One region of the Brevibacillus ginsengisoli genome, then DNA from elsewhere that is predicted to be linked to it. Evidence: riboswitches for the same ligand, from Rfam matches in the RefSeq annotation. Region 1 holds a riboswitch; each other region holds the start of a gene.

What was found. A riboswitch is a leader RNA that binds a small molecule or an ion and turns the genes downstream of it on or off. The one in region 1 is predicted to bind S-adenosylmethionine.
Region 2: it holds a riboswitch for S-adenosylmethionine, as region 1 does, so the genes downstream of both, ACQCN2_RS12780 (2,3-diketo-5-methylthiopentyl-1-phosphate enolase) here and metK (methionine adenosyltransferase) in region 1, are expected to answer to the same signal.
Region 3: it holds a riboswitch for S-adenosylmethionine, as region 1 does, so the genes downstream of both, metX (homoserine O-acetyltransferase MetX) here and metK (methionine adenosyltransferase) in region 1, are expected to answer to the same signal.
Region 4: it holds a riboswitch for S-adenosylmethionine, as region 1 does, so the genes downstream of both, ACQCN2_RS20325 (pyridoxal phosphate-dependent aminotransferase) here and metK (methionine adenosyltransferase) in region 1, are expected to answer to the same signal.

What each region holds. Positions count from the first base shown of each region.
Region 1 is NZ_JBNJQR010000004.1:93,129-97,614, forward strand. Features, by position in the region: gene ACQCN2_RS09960 (polysaccharide deacetylase family protein) at 1-790, opposite strand, end outside; gene metK (methionine adenosyltransferase) at 936-2,147, opposite strand; SAM riboswitch class I at 2,273-2,374, opposite strand; gene ACQCN2_RS09970 (hypothetical protein) at 2,470-2,940, opposite strand; gene ACQCN2_RS09975 (S8 family peptidase) at 2,956-4,486, opposite strand, start outside.
Region 2 is NZ_JBNJQR010000005.1:306,987-311,472, reverse strand. Features, by position in the region: gene mtnK (S-methyl-5-thioribose kinase) at 1-618, opposite strand, end outside; gene ACQCN2_RS12785 (DUF1722 domain-containing protein) at 646-1,299, opposite strand; SAM riboswitch class I at 1,312-1,441, opposite strand; SAM riboswitch class I at 1,662-1,787, shown strand; gene ACQCN2_RS12780 (2,3-diketo-5-methylthiopentyl-1-phosphate enolase) at 1,875-3,086, shown strand; gene ACQCN2_RS12775 (2-hydroxy-3-keto-5-methylthiopentenyl-1-phosphate phosphatase) at 3,086-3,757, shown strand; gene ACQCN2_RS12770 (methylthioribulose 1-phosphate dehydratase) at 3,761-4,411, shown strand.
Region 3 is NZ_JBNJQR010000001.1:369,765-374,250, reverse strand. Features, by position in the region: gene ACQCN2_RS01945 (DUF2507 domain-containing protein) at 250-714, shown strand; gene metX (homoserine O-acetyltransferase MetX) at 695-1,768, opposite strand; SAM riboswitch class I at 1,894-2,020, opposite strand; gene ACQCN2_RS01935 (aspartate kinase) at 2,113-3,354, opposite strand; lysine riboswitch at 3,593-3,782, opposite strand; gene uvrC (excinuclease ABC subunit UvrC) at 3,937-4,486, opposite strand, start outside.
Region 4 is NZ_JBNJQR010000011.1:85,863-90,348, forward strand. Features, by position in the region: gene pyrH (UMP kinase) at 1-603, opposite strand, end outside; gene ACQCN2_RS20325 (pyridoxal phosphate-dependent aminotransferase) at 808-1,992, opposite strand; SAM riboswitch class I at 2,338-2,461, opposite strand; gene ACQCN2_RS20330 (efflux RND transporter periplasmic adaptor subunit) at 2,546-3,781, opposite strand; gene ACQCN2_RS20335 (efflux RND transporter permease subunit) at 3,808-4,486, opposite strand, start outside.

The DNA of each region.
Region 1 (4,486 bases):
GTACCAGATCACTTAGAGCTACTCGGGACATAGTAAAATCGACATACAATCGATTACGATACGTATCATCATCTTCTACATGTTTAATGTCTTCCATATAAACCGGGGCAGTGCCTGGTTCCAGCTCTCCCCAATCGTTTTTCTCAATGTGATCATGCAAGCTGTACGTGTGTGATCCCACTTCTACCAGACCTGATCCGATCATTTCTTGAACCTCTTCGGTCGTAAGAGGCGGTATCATGTTCGGGCGTTTCCGTTCGACGCTATCACGCAGTCTGCTTGCTATAACAAAATTGACTGACGGAAAATTGAACTCTTTTAAAATTGGATAAGCTTCTTTGTAAAAACTCTCATACCCATCATCAAATGTAATTAACACGGCATTATTCGTGGACAATACCCCAGTATTAACAAATTGAAGAAATTCCGTTAACGATATGGGGTGAAGGTCGTTATCATGCAAAAACTTCATATGCTCGCTAAACAGCTCAGGAGTAAGTGTATACTCTTTATCCCCTGTGGGAGAGACATGGTGATACATGAGAACGACAACCTGGTTCTGATACCAGTTCATCTTCGCAACCTGGGAATCGGATCGTGGCTCAGTTACATTGGACGGATCTGATTCTGCATTCCTATTGCTTGGTGTAATAGACGGTTTGGAAGGGGTATTTTGTTGCAGAGTTTGCACATTTTCTGTATGTGTCGGTCCATTCAACAGCAAACCGCTAATGACAACAATGAGAAATACAAAGAAAAATGCAATCAAGATTTGATGCCATCTTCTCATGACGAAACCCCCAGTGTACTCCCTTACTCATTTCGACAAAGCCAATTATTCTCCTTTTTGTATTACAATCCAACAAAGGGCAATATTGGGCATACATGTAAAAACGCCCAACCACGGAGGTTAGGCGTTTGGCTTAAGTTTGTTCTTATTTTGCGAGATCAGCCGCGTCTTTTTTCAACGCATCTGCTTTATCTGTACGCTCCCAAGGAACATTCAGATCGTTACGGCCAAAATGCCCATAAGCAGCAGTCTGTTTGTAAATTGGACGACGAAGATCCAATTGCTTAATAATACCAGCTGGGCGAAGATCGAAGTGCTTACGGATTAATGTAACCAAATCTTCTTCAGTCACTTTACCAGTACCGAATGTATCAACACTGATGGAAACCGGTTGTGCTACACCAATTGCGTAGGCAACTTGAACTTCACATTTGTCTGCAAGACCCGCTGCTACGATGTTTTTCGCAACATAACGAGCCGCATAAGCGCCAGAACGGTCAACTTTGGTTGGATCTTTACCGGAGAAAGCTCCGCCGCCGTGACGCGCATAACCACCATAGGTATCTACGATGATTTTACGGCCAGTCAGACCAGCATCCCCTTGTGGTCCACCGATAACGAAGCGACCAGTTGGGTTGATAAAGTATTTAGTTTCTCCATCCAGCAAGTTAGCTGGAACAATTGGTTTGATAACGTGTTCCATCAAGTCAGCCTTAATTTGTTCCAAGGTAGCTTCAGGAGCATGTTGCGTGGAAATAACGATTGCGTCAATACGAACAGGCTTATCGCCATCGTATTCAACGGTAACTTGTGTTTTACCGTCTGGGCGCAGGTATTCCAATGTACCATTTTTGCGAACTTCAGTCAGACGACGAGCCAATTGGTGCGCCATGCTAATTGGAAGTGGCATCAATTCTGGAGTTTCGTTGCAAGCGAAACCAAACATTAAACCTTGGTCACCAGCACCGATCGCTTCGATTTCAGCGTCACTCATTTTACCTTCTTTTGCTTCCAACGCTTGGTCTACACCCAAAGCAATGTCCGCGGATTGTTCGCCAATTGCAAGAATTACCCCGCAAGTGTCAGCGTCAAATCCAAATTTTGCACGGTCATAACCAATTCCACGAATTGTGTCACGAACCAGTTTTTGCATATCAACATAGGTGCTGGTTGTGATTTCACCAGCTACCAGAACTAAACCCGTTGTAACTGATGTTTCGCAAGCTACACGAGCATTAGGGTCTTTCGCTAAAATTGCGTCAAGAATTGAATCAGAAATTTGGTCGCAAATCTTGTCAGGATGTCCTTCTGTAACTGATTCAGAAGTGAACAAATGACGTCCTTTTTGTAGTGCCATGGGCCTACCTCCTTCGCTCTTCTCAAAGAATAGTGTGGGTAGCCGAACCAGGTTTCTTTCACGGCCAAAAAAAAACCTTTTCCCAGCTATTGAGGAAAAGGTGCTTTTTGTATGCGTTCCCTAACCTCTTATCGGCCAGAATGGTATTGCCATCCTGCTGGTTAGCACCGCTTGAACGGTTGCCGGGCTTCATCGGGCCAGTCCCTCTTGCCTGCTCTGGATAAGAGTATCCATTACGCACTATAGAATAATATTTTTTGCATATGGTGTCAATGTCTAATGTGATTTTTTACAGAAGTTTTGTTCAGACTACAAATAGAACCTAACGAATCTCATATTTACCGCGGACCATGATGTATGCGGTGCCCTTATATCCCGGCTCCAGTCGAAGACCCCGATTGTCTGATCGAGCAATTAGCAATAAGTGGTTAGCGGAAACAGGTGCTCCCGCTTGCAAGTCAGCTCCTGCCGTAATATCGGTCAGCCCATCACCATTCACACCTGCAACCGAGACCACATTGCCAGTTCGAACGATAAATTCTGTGCCTTCAAACCCGTACAAAGTTTTGCCTGGCTTCAACTCGGCTACCACTAGCTTTGAACTAGTACTAGCGCCTGCACCCGAACCACCGTTTCCAAGCGCTTGTTGAATTTTTTGGTCAACATAGCTTTTCGTAACAACAGGGTCATCAGCTGATCCAGGTGCGCCAGCGACGTCTGCCCACACCTGACTTGCAAAGATGCTGATGCCTACCAATGTGGCTATCGTAATTCGTTTGGTGTATACGTTCATGTGTGTTTCCCCTTCCTACAAGCTGAATGCTCTTCTTAACAAGACAACCATTTCTGCACGCGTCGCATTGGCGTTCGGATGGAATCTTGAGTAATTATCCCCTTTTACCCAGGAGTGGGAATAAAGCGACTCGATGGCTGGAGAAGCCCAATGAGAAGCCTTGACATCGATGAAAGATGAATAATCGCGACTATAGGTGTATAAGTCCTTTGCGCGCGCAACCATTACGGCCATCTCCGCTCGGGTAATATATTGGTCCGGTTTGATTCGCTCGTTCGGGTACCCCTTGAGAATTCCCATTTTGTACGCCTTCAGCATATCGTTATAGGCCCAATGAGAACTTCTTAAGTCCATAAAAGGATTGGTCGATGATCGACTCGGATAGATTCCGTTTCTGTTTAATGAACGAATAAGCAAAGATGAAAACTGCGCTCGGGTAATGGCCTGATTCGGCTTAAAAGTATAATCACTGTAACCTTTTACAATGCCTAAACTACTCAGATAGGAAATGTCCGCTTTCGCCCAATGCGTACTAATATCACGGTACCCATTATAGAGCGGCTCTCTTTTGACGACGATTCGATACGTGTCGTATTTAAAAGGATTTGAGTTCGTTAACCTGATATAATAAGTGCCTTTCGGTAGCTTCCATCCAAGTATCGTTTTGTTTTTGGCCGATAATTGGGCAACTTCATCTTCGTAAAATAGCGCGTAGTCAAAACCACGTTCACTATATAGCGCTAGCTGCACACCAGATTTTACTGGTATATACGGCGCCTGTATGGTTATATACGAATCGGTGGAAAGCTGAAACGAAAACCAGTCAACATCCGCTCGTGTCGGAAATGTTCCTGTCATTAACGTACCCGACCCAAGTTTGGTTGCCAGACGATAGGTGTCGTTGGGTTCATTCAAATCTTTACGTTCTGGCGTATAGTCTACATCAAGCCTGTACGTGCCTGTAATCTGGTTCCCACTATAATCGCTTACCCTCATGAAGTATTTACCAGGTGAAACATCAAGACTAGACTTCTCCGTAGGGTCTAATCGTTCTCCATCATCTGATTTATCCACAAACTGGTTTCCCTTGGTGATATAGAGGACAGGGTCGGCTCGAAGATTGTCAACGGAAAGCGTAACATTCAGCTTCCCATAATCACGTACATAATAGGAGAACCAATCCATATCGTTAGGTTTGTGAAAATTACCGACAACACTAACCCGATTACCCGGTGGCAGTGGACTAGCCAACTTTTGGTCATCATTGTATTCGTAACGATCAGGTGCCATCGTAAAACGGCTGGTCAACGTATAACTGAAGTTTCCCATTTGATCGCTTCGTACGAACTTGATGTAGTAACGCCCCGGATTAACGGAAACAGTTGTCGAACCATTGCCCAAATAATAGGTTACCGGTGTATCTCCATCTTGGTAGAATGTGGCCGCCAACGGAGCGTCCGAATTAGTCTGAACCCGGCTTTCAAGTGTTAATTTTCCCTCATACGGAATATCCGTATAATACCAATCAACTGTGTCTCGAGCATTC
Region 2 (4,486 bases), on a different contig from region 1:
CAACAATCCGTTGGCCCAGATCGTCTCCACATCTCGTTGAATCAATGGGTTGAAATTGTTTGTATCGCATTTTTCATAAGGATCTGTAAATACTAAATCTTCGGTTATTTTACAAAGCTCAGGATTGATGAATTTGGAAACCAACGCCTTTTTCTCGTACGGATGGATCCCCAAATCAGAAGTAAAGAACAGGGTCTCGGCCAGGAAACGCCCAATATGCTTGGCGAACTGCGGATAACGCTCCCCGCTGATCAAGCCCTTGCGCATAATGATATGATCACTCAAGTCCTCCATGACGGTAAGCGCCAATTCCTTATCAAAATGATAAACCTGCGGCACCAGGTCTGGGACCAGTTTCCCTTGAATGTGCAAGGCATCACTCTCGATCCGCGCCCGATCCAATGTTAACGGCCACGATTCCCCTACTACCCGAGCGTAAGGCAAAGCTTGCTTGACGATCACGCTTTTAAGATGTTCTTCATCCCGGATATGAAACACCAGATTTAAGTTGCCGTCGCCGATTTCTGAACTAGTCAGCCTCGCATCCGCTTCGAAAAGCCCAGGCAATTGACGCACATACTCAACCGCATCCTGCTCCGATAATGGACGATATGCCATCAGAATCTTCCCCCTTCTTCAGCCCTTTTAATTCTTGCACTTCTCGTATATTTCCAACGGATTCGTCAGCTCTTCCAACTGAGCCATTAAACGATACTCCACCAGCTTGCTCACCTTGCAATCCGCCACTTCTTGGACAACCTGCTCAGCAGTAAGAATGACCCAATCCGCTTGCGACTTATGGATAAACCAATCCTTCCCCCGTACTCTTACCCATATATTCGCCACCGGGCAGTCGGGTGAAAAAAGGCGGGATTCCTTCAGGTATTCATCTCCGCGTTCCATCGCTAGAAGAAACAACGTTTTCCACGCCCTCTTCCAATCATCACTGAGCAAAAGATGCCAGGAACCTGCTTCTTCTTCCGAAAGCCTGCCGCGCAAATGACCGATTGCATGTGTCAAAGCATTGCGGGCATTTTCCTCTTCAACGGGGCGCTGTTTAACTTCTTCCAAACGATTGCACAGCCAATCGGCGAATGCCGTCCAGTCACGGCTTGCTTGCTGCTTGGAGAGTTGAATCTGATCCTTAAAGGCTTGCGCGATTTCTTTGTAGTCACAATACGATGTCAACATTACTAAATACTTATGCTCTGCCCATACTTGTTCACACCATGTTTTTGATAGCGGTACGAAAAAAGACCTCTTTTCCAAAGAAAAGAGGTCCTGTGCATACGTCGTCAACGTTGTCGTTCCCCCTTATCTACCAGAATGTTTTTCTGCAGGAATTAGCACCGTGCACATTCTTACGAGTCGAACTCTAGTAAGCAATGTGTCGGTTGCTGGGTATCATCGGGCCAGTCCCTCCACCGTCTCTGGATAAGGAAATCCATTTTTCAAACTATTCGATTTGCGATTACGATGAATCATACACAGCGATCCCGCAAATTGTCAACACCTATTTTTTCGTGTATGTGCGGACAACTCCCTGAACCTTTTTTCCCCTTACTCGATACCAAACTCATAGTTGACAGGGGGCTAAAACTCATCTTATGATTTGATTACCGTGTGAAAAGAGCGGTTCAATTCAATATTTTCTGACACAACTCTTATTGTGAGAAGGCAGAGGGACTGGCCCGATGATGCCCGGCAACCGGCGTGCACGTACAAACTTGCGCGTAACGGTGCTAAATCCTGCAAAAACCCGTTTATTGGTTTTTGAGAGATGAGAGAAGAAGCATGTCGCATATGACGCCTCCTTCTCGTTGAAGGGGGCTTTTTTGTTAAGGTCAACCATTTTTTGTCGAGGAGGCAATCTCGTGAGCCAAGATACGATACTCGTAACTTATTTGACCCAAGCCAAGGATCTGGAGAAAAAAGCGCAGGCCATTGCCGTCGGAATGACCGTTGGTTCTTGGACAGACTTGCCTGCCGCGAAACAGGAGGCCCTCCGTCCGTACCTTGGTGAAGTCCATTCCGTTCATCCAATCGAACAGCTTGATAATGGGGACATACGCGGAACGATCACCATCAGTTATCCGACGCGCAACTTTACCAAGGATATTCCTTCCCTCTTGACCGGTGTGTTCGGCAAATTATCCATGGACGGCAAGATCAAACTGTTGGATATCCAATTCCCAGACTCTTTCACCGAAGGATTCCCTGGTCCGAAGTTCGGGATTGAAGGCATTCGCAATCTTGTCGATGTTCACGATCGTCCGCTGTGCATGAGTATTTTCAAGTCCTGTCTCGGCATGCCATTCGAGGATCTCAAGACCCAATTCCGGGCGCAGGCTCTTGGCGGTCTTGATTTGGTAAAAGACGACGAGATTTTCTTCGCGGATGACCAAGCGCCTTTCCTTGAGCGAATCAAAGCCTTTCGTCAGATTTCCCACGAGGTGGAGCAGGAAACAGGCAAACATGTGCTTTACAGCGCTAACCTTACCGGCCCGACTCACGAATTGTTGGAAAAAGCGAAGCGGGCAGTTGATGCGGGAGCCCAATGCCTGCTATTTAATGTGTTGAGCTATGGCTTCGATGTGTTGCATCGCCTTGCCGCTGATCCTGACATCACTGTGCCGATTATGGCGCATCCAGCGTTAGCGGGAGCCTTCTATCCATCTCCTGATTACGGAATCGCTACGCCGCTGTTGCTCGGCAAGCTGATGCGGCTGGCTGGGGCTGATCTGGTTCTTTTCCCTTCTCCGTATGGCAACGTGGCGCTGGATAAAGACGAAGCGATTACGCTCGCCGCTCATCTGACAAGTGCGGATACTCGACTGAAGCCTTCCTTCCCTGTTCCATCTGCGGGCATTCATCCGGGACTCGTTAGCCAATTATATGCTGACTTCGGATTGGATCAGGTAGTCAATGCGGGAGGCGGAATTCACGGTCATCCTGGCGGAGCTACCGATGGAGCCCGTGCTTTTATCAAGGCAATCGAGGCTGTTGTAAGCGGACAAAGCTTGCAGGAAGCCGCGAATGACTTTGAACCGCTGGCGATTGCTTTAGCTAAATGGGGGCAGAAATAATGCAAAAAAAGCTTGTACTCTTTTGTGATTTTGACGGTACGATTACCGAAAAAGATAATATTGTCGCACTGATGAAAGAATTCGCTCCACCGGGCTGGGAGGCTCTGACGGAACAAATCCTTACCCAGAAGATCTCGATTCGTGAAGGGGTTGGCAAGCTGTTTGCCACCATTCCTTCTTCACGCAAGCAAGAAATGATTGACTTCCTCCTGCGTGAAGCCAAGATTCGTGAAGGCTTTGCCCAGTTTATCGACTATTGTAAAAATCAAGGAATCACCTTGCTCATTACCAGCGGCGGTATTGACTTCTTCGTCTATCCCATGCTCGCACCCTTTGGCTTGGAAGATCAAATCTATTGCAACGGCAGTGATTTCTCTCAAGAGACGATTACCATTACCTGGCCGAACTCATGCGATGAACACTGCTCGACGGATTGCGGCATGTGCAAAACCACCATTATCCGAAGCTATGATCCGGATCAATACTACCGGGTTGTCATAGGCGACAGCATTACTGACTTGGCAGGAGCGCGAATTGCCGATTTCGTTATTGCACGCTCACTTTTGACGGAGAAGTGCCGTGAACTGCAGCTCCCCCATGAGACATTCGGCACGTTTTTTGACGTGATCGCAAGTCTCGATCAGATCATCCAACGTCAGGAGGTGCGTTAAGCCATGGGATTCACCGATCAACAGCGAGAAGAAGCCTTCCGTCAATTGGACGATGTCAAAATGACGTTTGCCCGTCGCGATTGGTTCCCGGGTACAAGCGGAAACCTCTCGATCAAAATCGAGTCTGATCCGCTCCTCTTCGCCGTTACCGCCAGCGGGAAAGACAAAACCAAATGTACCTCAGAGGATTACCTGGTTGTGGACGAAAACTCTGAGCCAGTTGAGCAAACCACGTTAAAGCCATCCGCTGAAACCCTGATTCATGCGGTCGTTTATAAGAATTTTGCCACTGCCAGAGCTTGCTTTCACGTTCATACCATTAGCAACAACGTGATTTCGGAGCTTTACTATGGTCAGCGCTCCTTCAGTATCCAAGGGCAAGAGCTGATCAAGGGACTGGGTATCTGGGAAGAGAATGCTCGCATTACAGTGCCTATCGTTGAGAACTACGCGGATATTCCTACGCTCGCTTCAGCCATCGAGCAAGTAATTACTCCTGACGTTCCCGGGGTATTGATTCGCAACCATGGAATCTACGCATGGGGAGACAGCGATTTGGCAGCCAAGCGCCATCTGGAGGCCTTTGAGTTCTTGTTTGACTATCATTTGAAAGTATTGCAGCTGCGTTCTCTTGCTCAAACCGCCCAATTGTAGCTCAAGGTTATGCCGATTGATTTTCTGTTATACGTAATAAGAGAGGGCCTCTGCGGAGCCCTCTCTTCTCATTCT
Region 3 (4,486 bases), on a different contig from region 1:
ATTGTACTCCTGTACCCTGAGAGCGTCAAGCCAATGGATAGACTAAATCCATCGATAGAATCATATTAGTTGCAAAACAAAAAACCCTCCTATACACCTGTTATGACAGGCTTTTATAGGGGGGATCTCATTCTATCTAGAAAGATTTTTCTCTTTTTTATATGAATATTGTCATCAGATTCTCAAAATTCTCATAGATTGGAATATGAAAACTAGTAAATCAACTCTATGAGCAAAGGAGAAATCATCATGCGCATAGTCGATCCGCTCTACACATTATTTTCTGGACAAACAATGTCTCATTTGGAGCAAATGAATATGCCGTACCTAGGTTTCCATATGTTGAGAGATTGCTTGACACGCAAACTTTTAGGCGAGAGCGAAGGCCCCATTCTGTACTGGTTAGGAAAAGATGTGGGATCGCAAATTTCGATAAAAAATGCGGATGACCTGATCCTGCCGTTCATTCGTCTCGGCTTGGGGAAGCTAGAGCTCCTTGAAGAGACCGAGCATTCCTTTCGTTACTCGTTGACACACTCCGTATTTTCTCATATTGAAGTAGACAGACTGACCTCTTCGTTAATGCTGGAGTGCGGGATCATCGCAGGTGCAATTAGCCAATGGTTACAAAAAGAATTGGAAGGCCATCTGGAAGTCGTCAAGTCAGAGGATTCTAAACAATCGGAAGTCCTGATCACGATCTTACTTTCTTGACGTACGGTGTGACAATCCGCCCCATACGAGAAAACTCCACCAAAAAAGCGTCATGCCCGAATTTGGATTCAAGTGTATGAAATTCAACTTCCACACCATTCTGGCGCATCAGATTGGCCATTTCCTTTTGATGCTCTAGCGGGTACAAGAGATCATCGGTAATCCCGATCATAAGTACCGTAGCTCGAATACGGGAGATGGCATGCTCTGCACCGCCACGTCCTCTGCCGATATCGTGAGAGTCCATTGCCCGCAGCAGGGCGAGATAGGAATTGGCGTCAAAACGTTCGACCAACTTCTCCCCTTGATAGCGCAAATAGCTTTCGATTTGGAAGGTAATATCCAACGCGTGATTCTCTGATTCTTGCTTGAAGCTGCGCCCGAAGCGCTCTTCAAATAATTCAGCCGTCCGATAGGTTATCATCCCAAGCATCCTGGCAACCGCAAGGCCCTTAGATGGCCCTGCGCCCGGGTAATAGTCTCCGCCGTTCCATTCGGGATCGTTCTTGATCGCCTGCCTGCCGACATCATTATAGGCGATGGCAATAGCCGAGAGACGGGAACAAGTAGCGATGGGGATGACCAGATTCATCATCTCCGGGAATTCAACTGCCCATTCGTACACCTGCATTCCACCCATGGAGCCACCCATTACCGCATACAGATGGTGAACACCGAGCTCACTCAGTAAACATCGTTGCGCTCGCACCATGTCGCGGATCGTGACCATCGGGAAGCTGGAACCATACGGGCGATTCGTCTCAGGATTCAAGCTGGCTGGCCCCGTAGAGCCGTAGCATCCACCGAGAACATTGCTGCAAATGACGAAGTATTCGTTTGTATCAATCGGCATGTCGGGCCCTATAAGTCCTTCCCACCAGCCTGGACGACTCCCGTCACCTACAGCATATACGTCTCCCGTTAGAGCGTGGCAAACTAGAATCGCGTTATCACGGTTGGGATCATAGGTACCATACGTCTGATAGCCGATCTCCACTTGCTTAAGGACTTCCCCCGATTCCAGCTGCAAATCTCCAATGAATGCTTTTTGCACAACGCTTTCCCCCTTACTATCCGACGAAAAGAATTCGTCCCTCACCTCTCTAGCGGGCTTACGCAAATGGTAAAAACCCCTCTTCGAAGAGAAGAGGGGTTGATTTCTGAATAGACAGATACCCGCTCTTATCTTCCAAACGCGTCCATTGCAGTTCTTCTGCGTCGCGCGTCTGCTGGATTTAGCACCTCTCCGCTACTGCGGGGTTGCCGGGCTTCATCGGGCCAGTCCCTCCACCACTCTCGATAAGAGAATCCATATTATTTCATTCATCATACGATTTGGAAGAGGAAAGTGTCAATATCTAACACGAGCTTCTTCCAGTCTTCTTTGTGTGTGTTCTCTTACATTCCGTGTACCACAGCAGCTTCTTCCACATCCAGGCCAAAGGCTGTGTGCAATGTGGTCACCGCAAGCCCAGTGAACTCTGCTGGGATGACGCAGGAGATTTTGATATCTGAAGTGGAGACCATTTTAATCGAAATCTGTTGCTCCGCCAGCTGTCTGAACATCTCCGCTGCCACACCTGGATTGGTCACCATGCCCGCGCCTACAATCGAGACTTTGGTTAATCCCTGTTCGTATTCAACCGAATCAAACCCTAGTTCGGCTGATTTCTGATTTAATACCTCCAGCGCATGCGTCAGATCATCCGCTGAGACTGTAAAGGAAATATTGGTTTCAGCCGCATCATACGAGCTTTGAATAATGATATCGACATTCACTTGAGCACAAGCCAATGTGTTGAATAAAAGGGATAATGTTCCTACTTTGGCCGGCATGCCGACAACCGTAATCTTGGCAACGTCCTCGTCATGCGCAACACCGCTTACCACTCTTCCTGTTTCCATTGACGAACCCTCCTCCACATAAGTACCCTCTTCATTCGTAAAGCTAGAACGTACGACTAAACGCACTTTATATTTTTTCGCTGTCTCCACGGAGCGTGGATGAAGCACGCCTGCACCGAGATTTGCCAGCTCCAGCATTTCATCATAGGAGATACTGTCCAGCTTTTGAGCTGATTTAACAACTCTTGGGTCAGCTGTAAATACACCAGACACATCCGTAAAAATCTCGCACTTATTCGCTTCCAGACTGGCAGCCAGCGCGACAGCCGTCGTGTCGGATCCACCTCGACCTAATGTCGTTATCTCTCCTGCTTCCGTAATTCCTTGAAACCCGGCCACGATCACGATGCGCCCTTGGCTAATCGCCTCTCGAATTCGCTGATTATCAATGTCTTGGATACGGGCTTTGGAGTGTACGGAATCTGTCATAATCCCCGCCTGCCATCCGGTCATCGAAACCGCCGCATGACCTTTGCTCTCCAATGCCATCGCGAGCAGCGCGATCGATACCTGTTCACCCGTTGTCAGCAGCATGTCCAGCTCACGGGCCGGTGGCTGTTCACTGATTTGTTTCGCCATGTCAACCAACACATCGGTGGATTTGCCCATCGCGGACACAACAACTACGACGTCATTTCCTTGCTCTTTCGTCTCAATAATCCGGTCTGCTACCCGCATAATCCGTTCAATCGTTCCAACTGAGGTTCCTCCGTATTTTTGCACGATCAATCCCATCTGGTTTCTCTCCCCTATCGAATAATCACTGATCCTATCCTGATACCATAACTTCCACGTAAGCTTATTTATTATTCACGCAATATTTTCGGTTGATGACCTAAACAAAAAAGGCAACAACAAGGTTAGACCTGTCGTTGCCCTACTTATGGACATACCAGTGCCTCCCTCCCTTGGACACGTCGGCGAACAACTCCGCATTATTCACAACACGTGAATACACGAAGTCCTTCATCCTCTGTGAGATAGCTCTCCAACGTTGTATTAGGATTTGATACAGCGTTGACAGTTCTGTGCTTCTTCAACACAGACCCAGCACAACAAGCATCGGGCCGCCTGTTGCACTTCGGCGAATTCCCCTTTCCCACACCCTGCTAATGCCCGCATCTTCGGGGGGTACTCTTGGTTTTCGCGCCTCTACCTCACTCCAGTTATGGGAAGTGAGGTTACTTATTTAATTGTTTTGGATTATAGCATGCGTTTGTGGCATGTTCAACCTCTATTTTTGCAAAAAACATCTCAACGTTTTTCATTAAAGTCGAGATGACCGCATGGCGGACACCTAAAACGGTCATGACTGTTTTAGGTGTCCAGCTTGCGCAGCTTCTCGATGATCTCTCGCGCCAGCTTGTCACCTATACCGATTTGCCGGAAATCCTCTACGCTTGCCTCACGCATTTTGGTGAGTGAACCAAAATGTTTGAACAAGAGCTTGCGTCGCTTCTCGCCAATTCCCGGAATCTCATCCAATTGGGAGCTCAGCATTGTTTTTCCGCGCGACTGGCGATGGAAGGTAATCGCAAAGCGGTGAACCTCGTCTTGTATCCGCTGTAACAAGTAGAATTCGTAACTGTCCCTCTTTAAATCAACGGGCTCTGGTGGGTCTCCAAACAACAGCTGTGCCGTTTTATGCTTCTCGTCCTTCGCCAAACCACAGACGGGTATATAAAGTCCAAGTTCATTCTCGAGCACGTCCATCGCCGCCGATATTTGTCCTTTTCCGCCATCAATGACAATCAGGTCAGGAAGCGGTTGATTTTCTTTTAGCAAGCGGGTGTAGCGCCTGCGCACGACCTCCCGCATAGAGCCGTAATCGTCGGGGCCCTCAACGGTTTTTATTTTGAACTTGCGG
Region 4 (4,486 bases), on a different contig from region 1:
AAAGGCAGATTGATCCATTACTTTTAAATCACGGTGGATCACGTCGTTATAGTGCAGAGACTTATATTTTCGAGCGTTCTCGTTGTATTTCGGATCTTCGTTGAATACGCCGTCGACACCGTGTTTGGCTACGAAGATGGCATCACAATTCACCTCAATCGCTCGTTGCACAGAAGGGTAATCCGTGGTGACAAACGGCTGCCCATTCCCTCCGGCAAAAATGACGATATATCCCTTCTCAAGATGATGGATCGCTTTTAAGCGGATATAGGGTTCCGCAACCGATGAAATCGGGATGGCGGTCATGACGCGAACTTCATTGCTTGTTTTTGCCTTTAATACCCCTCTTAGCATCAGGCTGTTGATTACCGTCGCCAAGGTTCCGATGTTATCTGCCTCCGCCCGTTCAATTCCCCAGCTCTCTCCCATATTGCCGCGAAAAATATTGCCGCCGCCAATCACGAGACAGACCTCAACACCCAAACCCACCACCGTCATAATCTCATTGGCAATGTGCTCCAATCGCTCCGGGTCAAATCCGAATTCATGCGCACCGGCCACAGCACCACCGCTTAGTTTAATCAGAACGCGTTTGTACCTCATCCTATCCCTCCATTATCGCCCCAAAAAATAAAAACACTAAAGCATCTCGCTCTAGTGTTTCAACCGAAAAGGGAAAGGAAATAGAAATGAAAATGTTTCGGATTGATCCAGCTCATTCTCATTCCGCTATCCCCCTTCCCTTTATTTTTCTCTTATTATTTTATCTGTGGCTATTTCCAATTTCAATGAAAACTTCCTGATTTTTCACAATTGTTCGGTTGTGAACAATCCCAGCCTGGCAATTCGCTTTGCTGCTTCACGCAGTCTCTCTTCTGGAGATAACAAGGCGACTCGAACATATCCTTCACCCGTTGGGCCAAAGCCCACTCCCGGCGCTACAACTACGTGCGCTTGTTCCAAGAGAAGATCGGCAAACTCAATGGAACCAAGTCCATTCGGAACTGGCAGCCAGGCGAAGAATGAACCTTGGGATGGAGCGGCTTGCCAGCCAATCTCCTGCAATCCTCCAAACAGCGCGTTACGTCGGCTTTCATATACGGCCACCAGATCACGTACACAAGCCTGCGAGTCAGTTAAAGCGCGAACAGCAGCCATTTGAACGGCTCCAAACAAGCTGACAAAATAATGGTCCTGAATAAGGTTAATGAGACGCACCAGTTCTTTATTGCCCACCATCGCTCCTACCCTCCAGCCGGCCATGTTGTAGGTTTTGGACAAGGTGTAGAATTCAACCCCCACCTCTTTGGCGCCGGGGGCTTGCAGGAAACTGACGGGTTTCTTGCCATCAAAACTGATGGCTCCGTAGGCAAAATCATGGCAGACGACAATTTCATTCTTACGCGCGAATTGTATGGTTTCTTCAAAAAATTCAATCGGCGCATTGACCGCAGTCGGATTGTTAGGATAGTTAAGAAACATCAGCTTCGCCTTATTCACGTCTTCTTGCGACAGCTTGCTATAGTCAGGCAGGAAGTTGTTTTCCTTACGAAGAGGCATCATCGCCATTCGAGCTTGGGCAATCGCTACGCCAGACCAGTAGTCAGGATAGCCCGGATCAGGAACCAGCGCAACGTCTCCCGGATTTAAGAGCACCTGACAAATCTCAACCAGTCCTGTTTTGCTGCCGAACAGGATCGCCACTTCCTCTTCTGGATCAAGATCAACGTCAAACTCCTGTTTATACCAGTGAGCAATGGCTTGCTTTAATTCGATGCGCCCTTGAAACGGCGGATACTTGTGATGGAGCGGGTCGGCTACCTGCCTTTGCAATTCTTCGACTATATGGGGTGGAGTCGGCAAATCTGGATTCCCTTGACCCAGGTTAATGATGTCGTAGCCCTTGGCCAACTGCTTATTGACCTTGGCTACTAATGTGGAGAAAAATTGGGTCGGTAATTGTTCCATAATGTGTGCAGGTTGAATTCGCATGTACCTCTTTCCTTTCCTGAGCCGTTCGACTAAGAAAAGACTTCGTCCCTTTTCGCTCTGTGGAAGTTCGCAATGAAGTTGGAAAGTCCGCTCTCTCAATCCGAAAGGGAGTCGCCAAACGCTTCGCGCCCCTACGGGGTTGGGTGGCGACTCTTTTCCCTTTCTCCTTTCCTTCGCTAAGCTTCACTTCCAAGGAGGCTGCAAGCGGACGAAATCTTTTCTTGATAGGCTTGCGCGAATGGATAAGTTTAATTACTTTACCACTGTAAAGCAATTAAACTTTCCAATTTAATAAAAAATAAAAACCCCCTTCAGCGGAGAAGGGGGTACGTGTCTGTTATTCACGCCTTATCTCCCAGGAATTGCTCCTGCTGGAATTGGCACAGATGTGTTCACGATTGATGGAATCGCGTACAACATCCGCTGCCGGGCTTCATCGGGCCAGTCCCTCCGCCTCTCTGGATAAGTGAGTTTTCCTATTCATTTTGTATGTTTATACTAGCGAGCCGAGTGACTTGTTGTCAAGGAGGCTTACTGCTTTATTCTTTATTCTTTATTCTTGTTTCTGGATTTTTACCTTACCGCCGTCTTTTAACAATGTCTGGCCTTTGACAACAACGGTAGCCCCTTCTTTCACACCGGTAAGGATCTCAACTTCATCGCTGCTTCCTTGTCCGACGGTTACTTCCACCTGTTTGGCTACGTTGTTCTCAATCACATACACATAAGATTTGCCTTCCCGTTCAAAAATTGCTTTGCGGGAAACCAATGGTACTTTCTTTTGCCCAGTCGAATCGAAGTTAAACTTCACATTCACGACCATATCGGACTTTAATTCGTTGGAAGGATTCGGGATGGAGATTTCAGTCGGATAAGCTTTCAATTGCGGATCCATCACCGGGCTCACAGCAGTTACTTTGGCATCCAGCACCTTTGCCAACGCGCTTACTTCCACTTTTACACCTGTGCCAACCTTGACCTTGGTTATATCGTTTTCGGATATATTCGCCTTAACAACAAGTGGATTTGTATTCACGAGCGTGATCACAGGTGCTTGCGGGGAAGCAAATTGTCCAACCTCTCCGTTTACACTGGAGATATATCCGCTGAAAGGAGCAGTAACGACTGCATTGGCCAATTGTGTTCTGGCGTTTTGCAAACTAACCGCAGCCTGCTTCACAGATGCCTCGGATACTTGCACACCGCCCATCTGTTGTGCCGTCGACAAGCTCATCTTCGCATTGTCATAAGCGGTTTGGGCATTCGTCAACTGTGAATTGGCTTGTTCCATTTGTTGTGAAGAAACCGCTCCTTGATTAAACAAATTCTGCATGCGCTGCTGGTTCACTTGGGCATCTTTTAAGGCTTGCTCGGACTGCTTCAATCCATTTTTCGCTTGTTCGAGCCCACTATTTGAGTTGCTGCCAGATTGTCTTAGGCCAGCTTGGGCAACCTGCAGGGCAGCTTCTGCTTGTCGTACGCCATTTTCCAGGTCGGCTTCATCCAAATGGAATAACACCGCACCTTTTCCTACATATTGACCTAATTTGACTGGCAATGAAGTAATCTTCCCAGTTACTTTCGGGCTGATATTCACTTCCTGACTAGGTGCAAGCTTGGCAGTCAGTCCTGCATCCAAGGAAACCGAACCATTTTTCACAAGCTCAACTTGTACTGGGGTAATTCTTTCTACAGCTGTGGTCGTTGCCTCTGGTGCTTTTTGCGAGCAGGCAGTTAAGAGAAGTACCGTCGATAACGCCAGTATGAAGTGTTGTTTTTTCACTTTTATACTCTCCCTCCGTTTACTTAAGACGCCTAGGATTCCAGGGTAGGCATATTCTTTTGCTGCTTTTTCAACATCTTCTTCTCTCTTCTTTTCTCCTTTTTGGCTCGACGCTTGATCCCTAAATCATTGAACCAGGAATACACAATGGGGACCAGAATCAGCGTAACCAATGTAGATAAGCTCAAGCCGAAGATAACTGTTACACCCATTGGCTTCTGGAATTCAGTACCTGATCCGGTCGCAAACGCAAGCGGACCAATGGATAAAATGGTCGTGAGCGTAGTCATCAGAATCGGACGCAAACGGATAGGACCTGCCATCAGAATGGCTTCTTTGGCATCATGACCTTTTTTCCGCAACTGATTCACGTAGTCAATCAATACGATCGAGTTGTTCATAACCAGACCGACCAGAAGGATATACCCGATTAGAACTGATACACTCAGGGTAGTTCCCGTTACCGCTAGACCAATCAGGACACCTGGAAGTGTCGGTGGCAAGGCAAACATGATAATAAACGGACTAAAGAAGGATTCAAACTGCGACGCCATTACCATATAAACCAGAATAATCGCCAACAGAATGGCAACACCTAGACTCGTGAAGGATTCGACCATGTCTTTGCTTTGTCCGCCGTACTTCAGCAGATAGCCGTCTGGAAGGTTTAATTGATCCAGTTTTGTCTTGATTTCCTTCATCACGGCGTTA